3 regions of the Endozoicomonas sp. genome follow, and region 3 is predicted to be linked to each of the others. Evidence: predicted binding sites of a transcription regulator. Region 3 holds the regulator's gene; each other region holds the start of a gene.
The links. The regulator FNR, encoded in region 3, switches genes on or off when oxygen is low (the NO sensors DNR and NnrR bind a similar motif). The targets are predictions, from matches to a motif close to TTGATNTANATCAA.

Region 1 (3,261 bases), 1.7 Mb from region 3:
CTTCCAGTGTCTCTTTTTTTTGTTCAAGATCTCCTGAAGATGCAAATGTTTTTTTCGTCATTAGAAATTGCCTTTCTGAGATGGAAGCTTTTATTACCCAGCTCAATATAGCCCAGCCAGTTTGATCATGAGGCAGTGATAAAAAAGGCACCATCATTAGTGCCTTTTTGGAGCTTATAGGACTAGAGTCAGAAACCAAACTTACCGTTGCTGTTTTTCCACTCCGACTCCGGCGGTATCGTCTCTATCGCTCCCCAGTGTTCGACTATTTTATTGTCCTCAAGACGAAGCAGGTCGTAATACGCCACATGGTTGCCTGCAAACTCTCCCTCACTGACACTCAATGCAAAATTGCCCTCACCCAACACTTTATGGTTTTTCTTATACTCCATGGTAATCCCCTGCTCCGCCATGTGCTCTATTGCAGCCTGTAAACCCTCAACCCCATCAGCAATTACTGGATTATGCTGGATGTAATGAGCAGTTCCGGGGGTAATGTATTCACTGATCTTATCGAACTGTCCTTCCATCAAGATGGTTTTTACAAAGCTGGCAGCCCGTGCTTTGTTTTCTGACGTTCTGTCCCGGTCGGTAATCTCCGTGTAGCCATCTGTCTGAGTGTGCCCACTGGGGTTGGGAGAGGCGGCTTTTTCAGTCAGGTTATCCCAGTGTTCAACAATCAAACCATCTTCCATCTTAAGAATGTCAAAGCCTACTTTGGGTCCAAAAAAATCATAATCCATATGGGTAAAGACATAGTCCCCATCTTCAAAGACCCGCTTCACATCCACTTTAGTACTGCCCTTCGGAAGGTCAGACATCAATGCCTTGAACCCATCAAAACCGTTCGCAACGCCAAGATTGTGCTGCACATACTTCTGGGGATTTATATATGCATACGCACTGGTGTCACCTGTTTCCAGGCCCTTCAGCAGTTGCACTACTTTTTCTTTGTTGGTCAGCGTCATCTGTACCTCCTGTGCCATTAACAGGCAATGGTTTTAAGGAAATCCATTAACACATCAAAAGAAAAAAATGACGACCATCAGCTCAGCTGATGGTGAAATCATTCATATAGAAGGAAAAATAGAATAAATAGTATGAACAAAGGCTAGACGAAGCAGAGAGAAACTCAAACCAAACACTTGATCAAGGTGAGTCGAACACCAATGATTTCAGCTTGGTCTCAGCATAGGCGTTGTTCCAAGATACCTTGCCCAAGCGTGGCTAGACAGTGGAGTACTGGTTGAGAAAGCCTGTTCACGGCCTCAACCAAACCACATTCATGTCCCGGGACAAAAACAGTGAATATGGAATTAGCGCCCAGCCCCCCTCTGATAAGATACCCAACGACACCCAGGCACACCTCAAAAACTGCCCAAATATTGATCCAGGTTAATTTTCTGATTTCTGGAAAACTGACTTTCGTCAACTGAGCTTTTCAACCCCTGTATTAATGTTCAACCTTGAAATTTCGAGCCCAACCATTTTCCGGGAGTATGGCAAGTGCTGATTGGCAAGGTAACTGGCAACATCTGGGCCACCCGCAAACAGGATGGTCTCAGTGGCTTCAAATTAATGATCGTCGAGCTGATCAACCCCAGCGAACAGGAAACCGGTCAGTCACTGGTTGCCGTTGATACCGTTGGCGCCGGCATTGGTGACATCGTTCTGGTCGCCCGGGGTGGTGCTGCCCGAAGAGCCATACGCCCTTCTGAAGGCCCGGTTGATGAAGCCATTGTTGGTATTGTGGACAACATGGAGGTGAGCCGATGAGCCGCCTCATCACCCGCAACAATCTTCACGACTTCGTTTCTGATGGTTGCCTCATCCTTGAAAAAGGCATGCTGCTTTCTCCTGGAGCCGATGATCTGGCAAAAATTCAGGGCATTCAGGTTATCCGAAGCTCCCAGGCCAGCTCAGTAGAAGTATTGAAAAAGCGCATTCATCAGCTCCTTATCGGGGAATTCCATATCTCTTCCCCAGAGCATATCGAACGAGTTCAGCAGGAAGTATTAAAGCGCCTGCTCAAATAATCCTGTTTTTCACATCGTATTCAAGAGATTGACCATGAATCAGATTACCCCGGAAGCACTGGAACAAATCATCCGTAAAGTGGTGGCTGAACAGCTGACCAAGCAGGCCGCTGCCCCTGAGTTTGAGAAGCACGCCGATCCTTCCGGTGTTGCGGTGATCAAGGCCCCAACCGTCAAGTGCAAACCTTTTGACACAGGCAACCCAGGTGACAAAGTATTTATCACCGACATCCTTGATCTGGATGAAAGCCCTCGCCTTGGCTGCGGTATGATGGAAATTCACCAGACCACATTTGAGTGGACTCTGGAGTACGACGAAGTGGATTACATCGTAGAAGGTACGTTGAAAATCATTATCGACGGCCGTGAAGTGGTTGGCCATGCCGGCGATGTGATGTTTATTCCAAAAGGATCAACAATCCAGTTCAGCGCCCCGGACTTCGCCCGCTTTATGTTTGTCGCTTACCCAGCTAACTGGGAAGAGATTGCACGCCAGAAGCAACAGTAATGAATCGTATATGGCTGGCGTTTCGTCAGCCATATCAATTGCAAGACAAGAGTCGTAAATAATCATGAGTGGCAACTTCCAGGAAAACCTTCTCGACAAGAAAGAGCGCATCATTCAGGAGTACGTACCGGGTAAACAGGTCACTCTGGCGCATCTGATTGCTCACCCTCAAGAAGACCTGGTCATCAAACTGGGTCTTGATGCTGAAACCATCAGCGCTATCGGCATTATGACCATCACACCCAGCGAAGCCTCAATGATTGCCGCAGACGTTGCAACCAAAGCGGCTGGTGTTGAAATCGGTTTTCTGGATCGTTTCTCTGGCTGCCTGGTGATTACTGGCGATGTAGGCAGTGTTGAAGCCGGACTGAATGCTGCCATGGATATGCTCAGGGACAACCTGAAGTTCTCCCCTACGCAGGTTACCCGCTCCTGATGAAAAAGATGATGTTGGTGGGCTCGACCACCTCAGGCAAAACCACATTAACTCAGGCTCTCTATGGGCAGGAGTTGAAGTACAAAAAAACCCAGGCCATGGAGTACAGTGATTTCATACTCGATACACCTGGGGAGTTTATTGAAAACCGTCGTTTTTATGCCGCACTGATGTCATCGTCTGTTGACTACGAACTGATTGCTGTTATTCATGATTGCTCAAGAAAGCAGAACCTGATCCCTCCAGGCTTTGCCAGTATGTTCAATCGTGAAGTAATTGGC
Region 2 (3,261 bases), 2.5 Mb from region 3:
CGGACGACGTTATGATGGTGGAAAATATCCAGAAGTACTTTCAACACTTTGGAGTAAACCCTGAGGTTCAGCAGGTAAACCTGGCCCCTATGCCCATCGCAATTCAGCGGTTGGATATTCCGGTAGATCGAGATAACAGCTACAAAACTTCTGCTGATTATCTTCTCAATCTTCATGAGCAGGATTTTGATGATTTGCACTATGTGCTTGGCATCGTGTCCAGCCACTGCTTCTTTGGCAAAGCGGTGATCCGTGTCGGCAGTAAATACTATGATCCAACCGATACCAATAGAAGCTTTACTCTCCCGAAAGCCCCATTCGTCAGTATTTACGAAATGCCAGTGAATGACCTGAAGGACTTTATGGTGGACAACAATAATGAGCTGCCAACGGTACTGAACTTGAAGGTAGTGGAGATGCTGAGCCAAAAGTAAGGCTATTATACAGTCAGGGTTTGGTTTTTGAGAGAGCATCTGAAGCAAGTTCAAACCCTGCTGTACTCTAGTTTTTAAAATATTTTCAATAGATCAATGGGTTATAAGTAATTTTATTGTTGCTTGTATCTTTGCCAGCGGGATGTAATTCAATATATTTCCCTCCGCTATTTCCTGGCGGAGGCCTGAGCCTCTGGAAGTTAACTTTGTTTGATCGCCAGGGGCTTACCTTTAAGTCCAGCATGAAATATCAAAATAACTGTTGGTCTGTGTCCCGGGTTAAACCCTTTATGCCATTGGTTTACCACATCGGCATATGCCTCTCCTTCCAGTAAGTGCACTTCTTTTCTTCCATCCTCACTTTGAAATACCAGCTCACCGCTCAATATAACCCCCGCATTGATAACAGGGTGGGTATGTAATGAGACCTGACCAGAAGGGGGAACCACAATTTTTACGACTTCAACTTCAGGCTGGCCTGAGCCATATTCCGGTAACAGGGAACCGTCCCAACTTGTACTGGTTAACAGCAATTCTTTCGCCTGAATGTCATTCATAACCAGCACCCTATTAAGTGATATCAGGCTTAATCATAGCTAGGGGTGTTTAGGTATGTTGGGTACTCAATAAAGAATCATTCTCAATTGTCGGTGCGCCGTGCTCTGTAGCGTGCTCGATAAGTTCCTACCCCTTTCAGTAATTGCCTCAAACCCGGCAAAAAATTGATCTGTGTCAATCGGTTATTGATTGACCTGCTCGTATTATCAGCGCCATTTCACCAGTTCATTATTTAAACAGAGATGCATTTTGTAAGGGTGCATTTCAACACTACTTGGTTATGTGCTGGTTCCCGGTTTTAGTGATAACGGTAAAATAAATGAAGAAACTTCTCGATAGTGCGCTGTCGTCTGTCATCAAACGAAGAACCTTTATGAAGTGGGGCACTGCTGCGGGCAGTGCCGCTGTTGTCGCTGGCAATGCTCTTCCTCTGAAAGCCATGGCATCTGATTCAGTGCAGGAAAAAACCGCTGAAGAAAAGGTGACCTGGTCTGCCTGTATGGTGAACTGTGGCAGCCGCTGTCCTGTTCAGGTTCATACCAAAGATGGCGTTATCACCCATGTTGAGTCTGATAACCGAGGCGATGACGTATACGGTGATCATCAGATCCGTGCCTGTCTTCGTGGCCGCTCCATCAAACAGCGGGTATACAATCCTGATCGTCTGAAATACCCAATGAAGCGAGTTGGCAAGCGTGGTGAAGGCCGCTTTGAGCGCATCAGTTGGGATGAGGCGCTGGATACCATAGCTAAACAGTTAAAGTACACCATCGACACTTACGGTAACGATGCGATCTATTACCAGTATGGTTCCGGTACTCAGGGCTATAAAACTGATGGTCCTTTTGCCTCCAAGCGCCTGCTGAATATGCTGGGTGGCTTTTTGCCTTACTACGGTAACTACAGCTGGGGACAGATTCAATTTGCTCTGCCATTTACTTACGGCGGTGGACGTCCAGCAGCATTCGGTAGTTTCACCAGCGAAATTGCTAACGCAGAACTGCTGGTCATGTTTGGTTACAACCCTGCAGAAACCCGCATGAGTGGTGGTGGTGAAATCTACGAGCACATTAACTCTGTGAACAGCAAGAATGTTCGCACCATCATCATTGACCCTCGTTATACCGACACCATGCTGGGCAAAGAATCCGAGTGGATTCCAATCCGCCCGGGAACTGATGCCGCCCTGGTAGAAGCGATGGCGTGGGTACTGATCAACGAGAAGATGGTGGATGAAGCGTTCCTCGAGAAATTCTGCGTTGGTTATGATGAAAAAACACTGCCAGCCAGTGCGCCGAAGAATGGCCACTACAAAGCGCATATTCTGGGTCAGGGTGCTGATGGCGTTGAGAAAACGCCAGAGTGGGCTGCAAAAATCACCGGCATCCCAGCGAAGAAAATCATTCAGCTGGCTCGTGAAATTGGTAATGCCAAGCCGGCTTACATCATTCAGGGTACCGGTATTCAGCGTCAGGCCAACGGTGAGCAGGCAAGCCGTGCCATCTGTATGCTGCCAATTCTGACCGGTAATATCGGCCTTGCTGGTACCAATACGGGCGAAATGCCTGGGAACTTCGGCTTCCCTGTGAAAACTCTGCCGGTTGGTACCAACCCGATCAAGACGACGATTCCATTCTTCAAATGGAGTGATGCGATTTGGCGGCACGCTGAGATGACTGATAAGACGGATGGCCTGCAGGGCGGAACTTCACTGAAGAACCCGATCAAGTTTATCTGGCAATATGCGGGCAATATCACGGTTAACCAGCACTCTGATATCAACCGGACAAAAGAGATCCTGTCCGATGAGAGTCTGTGCGAGTTCATTCTGGTGTTCGAAAACCATATGACGCCGACCGCACGGTTTGCTGACATTCTGCTGCCGGACATCACCACCATCGAAAATTATGAAGTGGCAAGCAACGGTTATGCATCAGGAAGTCTGGGTGCAGTGATTCCTCTGGTACCAGCGATTGCTCCGATGTATGAGTGCCGCAGTGCATATGACATCTGTGCAGGTATTGCCAAACGCTTTGGTCTGGAAGAGCAGTACACAGAAGGCAAAACCCATGAACAGTGGGTAGCAGAACTCTATGAGCAGATGCGTGAAGAGCAGCCTCAGGTTCCAATACTGGAAGATCTGCGTCGCGATGGCCCATACAAGCAGCTGGCACCAAAGAACATTCGCATTGCTCTGGAAGGTTTCCGCAAGGACCCAGTGAAGAACCCTCTGGGTACGCCATCCGGAAAAATCGAGATCTACTCCGAA
Region 3 (3,261 bases):
GCCTCTGTACTCCAAGGTCATTTGATACATAAAGGGTTCCGTAGTTGTCACAAAACTTCGGAACCCTTTTCCAGCCACACAAAGCAACCACTGAAACAATTCTGCAAGAGTTGCCCCCCCCCCCACTCGCCTACCACTTATCAGAAAAAAACCGAAACTGACTACTATTTGTCACCACTCTCACATTGATTTACTTGAAACATAAGTGCAAAATCTGCCAGGTCAGTCAAATACCATGAACGAAAATTCAATCCTGTGACACAAGACAACGTCAGATTGATTTTCCAGGGATAAAGACATACAACCACCAGGAGCAATGACCGGTACTAAGTAGCTGACCATATGGAATCGAATATTTCTGGCTACTTGGGCAGGGACTATGCGAGGCACAACGGAGGGAGCATAGCTGTAGCTATGTGACCGGAGTTGTAACGACGCAGAGTGTCGGCACAAGGAGTCAGAAATAAATGGTTTCATATGGTTAGCTACTTATTATCAGGGTCAGCCCTGAGCTGGATAGACGACACAGCAGATGAAAGCTCATCGGAACATCCGCAGATTATGACGCCCTGCTGAAGCAGCACTAAACCCCTACTTTAGGTCTGCCCAGTTGCGTATATACCTGATTTACAGTCCGGTAACACTTTCCATAAAATGGTGTCGAATTTCGCAAATACGACTTTGAGGCCTCTCAATGACGTCAAAGCCCAACGTCCGACAGCCGAGCCATGTGGCCTGCAGAGACTGCAGCCTCAGCTCATTGTGCCTGCCACTGGCACTAAGCATTAAGGATATTGATCAGCTGGATCACATCATCAAGCGTGGGCGTCCTTTGAAAAAAGGCGAACACCTGTTTCTGGAAGGCGACCCCTTCACCAGTGTCTTTGCTGTTCGCTCAGGGGCTATCAAAACCTACACGGCTACCAATGAAGGTGAGGAACAAATCACCGGATTTTACCTGCCCAGCGAAATTCTTGGCCTGAGTGGCATGGACACCGATACCTATCCGGTTTCTGCCCAGGCAATGGAAACCACCATGATCTGCGAGATTCCTTTTGAACAACTGGAAACCCTTTCGGATCAGTTTCCGGAACTTCGTCGGCATCTGATGCGTCTGATGAGCAAGCGTATCCGTGAAGATCAGCAAATGATGATGCTGCTCTCCAAGAAAAACGCAGACGAGCGTATTGCCACGTTTCTGATCAACCTGGCCAGCCGTTTCCGCCGTCGTGGTTTTTCTTCCCAGTCGTTCCGACTCTCCATGTCGAGAAACGAAATGGGGAACTACCTGGGACTGGCTGTAGAAACGGTGAGCCGTGTATTCACCCGCTTCCAGAAGAATGGTCTGATCTCAGCCGTGGGTAAGGAGATCGAAATTCGCAACTCGGTTGAGCTCTGCGCACTGGCCGGCGGAAAAACGCTGGAGCCGAACCAGATTGCCACCAGCGCCTGACTTTATTCCCTAAAGAAGCTACCCTTTGAGGTGGCTTCTTCCTTTTATCCCATTGACTGATAGCGGCATGCTCTCTCCCATGCATACAAACGAAAGCTTATCCGTTCAGGAATATCTGCAATCCCAAATCAGAACCATACCGGACTGGCCTCATGAAGGTATCCTGTTCAGGGATATCACCACGCTGTTTGAAAACCCGGAAGCATGGCGCAAGACCGTCGATGTCATGGTTAAGCGTTATGAGAACCAGACTTTTGATCGTATTGGTGCTCTGGATGCCCGCGGCTTCCTGCTTGGCTCAACACTGGCCTATATTCTGAACAAGCCACTGGTGCTGTTCCGTAAGAAAGGCAAACTGCCTGGAAAAACCATCAGCGTAGAGTATGACCTTGAGTATGGAAAAGCAGTGCTGGAAATGCATGAAGACACCATGAATGCCGGTGAAAAAATCCTGTTGATGGATGACCTTATCGCTACAGGCGGCACATTGCTGGCAGCTGATCAGCTGGTCCGAAAAGCCGGAGCCAGCACTCTGGAAGCCGCTGCCATCATTAATCTGCCCGACCTCAAGGGTGCTGACAAGCTGAACGCAGCAGGCATTCCAACCTATACCCTGTGTGATTTTGAAGGCGAATAAGGCCATCATCAGTTCAGAATTTCAGGGATGATACGATATCTCTCATAGAGCCGACGCCTATCTTCCAGAGTCGGCTCCATGATCCTGTCCGGCAGGCAGGCAGAGAAGCCCTTAGCCGGAAGATACTTCCCCAGAAAAAAGGACTTTTCATATGGGAATCTGTGCCAAGGAACTGAGGCACTATGTTGTTCGCCCAGCACTCAAGCATCTGGGCATGTGGAGTCCAACTGCTGAAAACCTGCTCCTTGGTACCGCTGCAAGAGAGTCTGGACTCGGCTTTCACCTGAAACTTGCCAATCATCAAGCCCTTGGTATCTATCAGATATCACCACGCATGCACAGAAAGATCTGGGATCTGTTTCTTGCCCCAAACCCCGATCTCTCAAGCAAGGTTCGTGGACTGGCCAGCCAGCGAGAGTTTCTTTCCCACCCCCATCATGAACTTGCCACCAACCTGGTTTACGCCACGGCCATCGCATGGCTTATCTATCATCGATCCGGCATAAAGATAGAGAAAATTGATCAGAGCGATATCACCGCTATGGGCAAGTTATGGCAAAAGCAATTCCACAGTAGAAACCCGGGAACCATCCAGAGTTTCTGCGAAAGTTATCAAAAGATGATTATTGAATCAGGCAGCTCCACCGAGGAGTCAAAATACTTTAATCAGACTGCAGCCAAACCCGCCTGATACTATTTTACAGCCAGATGGTGGTAACCCAACTAACTGGATCGCGAAGCACACAAATAAAGACTAGCCGCCCCTTAGCATGCTTCGCGATCCCTTATACACACTATAACCCTCTGGCTTCTGCGCATTTAACACAAAGGTCAGCATAAGGCATAACCTCAAGGCGCTGAACAGGTATCTCTTTGCCACATGATAAGCAAAATCCATAATCCCCTTCAGTCATCCGATCAAGAGCCCGGTTAATTTTACCGAGTTCAATTACCGCTTCATTCCCAAGCGCATCAATAACTTCATCATTCTCCCGCTCCTGAGCCTGCTCAGACCAGTCTGCACTGTTTTTACGGGAAGCATCTTTTTTTATTTTACCCAGACGCGTATTGAGCTCATCCCTGCGAGCCAGCAACCATTTCTGCAATTTATCATGATCTGTCATTTTGCTACCCCTGCACAAAAATACTGGAGAACCCTGCTTTTATTCTA

Region 1: the regulator FNR is predicted to act here: its motif matches at 1,386-1,399, upstream of ACOCLE_RS22135 (EutN/CcmL family microcompartment protein).
Region 2: the regulator FNR is predicted to act here: its motif matches at 1,157-1,170, upstream of ACOCLE_RS18435 (DMSO/selenate family reductase complex A subunit).

Annotation. Positions count from the first base shown of each region.
Region 1 covers NZ_OZ239981.1:4,922,746-4,926,006, reverse strand. Annotated here, with positions in the region: gene ACOCLE_RS22145 (MBL fold metallo-hydrolase) at 1-61, opposite strand, end outside; gene ACOCLE_RS22140 (hypothetical protein) at 189-968, opposite strand; gene ACOCLE_RS22135 (EutN/CcmL family microcompartment protein) at 1,507-1,776, shown strand; gene ACOCLE_RS22130 (hypothetical protein) at 1,773-2,036, shown strand; gene ACOCLE_RS22125 (cupin domain-containing protein) at 2,071-2,544, shown strand; gene eutS (ethanolamine utilization microcompartment protein EutS) at 2,609-2,980, shown strand; gene ACOCLE_RS22115 (EutP/PduV family microcompartment system protein) at 2,992-3,261, shown strand, end outside.
Region 2 covers NZ_OZ239981.1:4,098,548-4,101,808, reverse strand. Annotated here, with positions in the region: gene ACOCLE_RS18445 (hypothetical protein) at 90-434, shown strand; gene ACOCLE_RS18440 (cupin domain-containing protein) at 635-991, opposite strand; gene ACOCLE_RS18435 (DMSO/selenate family reductase complex A subunit) at 1,312-3,261, shown strand, end outside.
Region 3 covers NZ_OZ239981.1:566,929-570,189, reverse strand. Annotated here, with positions in the region: gene hemN (oxygen-independent coproporphyrinogen III oxidase) at 1-25, shown strand, start outside; gene fnr (fumarate/nitrate reduction transcriptional regulator Fnr) at 731-1,453, shown strand; gene ACOCLE_RS02520 (adenine phosphoribosyltransferase) at 1,533-2,090, shown strand; gene ACOCLE_RS02515 (hypothetical protein) at 2,242-2,781, shown strand; gene ACOCLE_RS02510 (TraR/DksA family transcriptional regulator) at 2,885-3,214, opposite strand.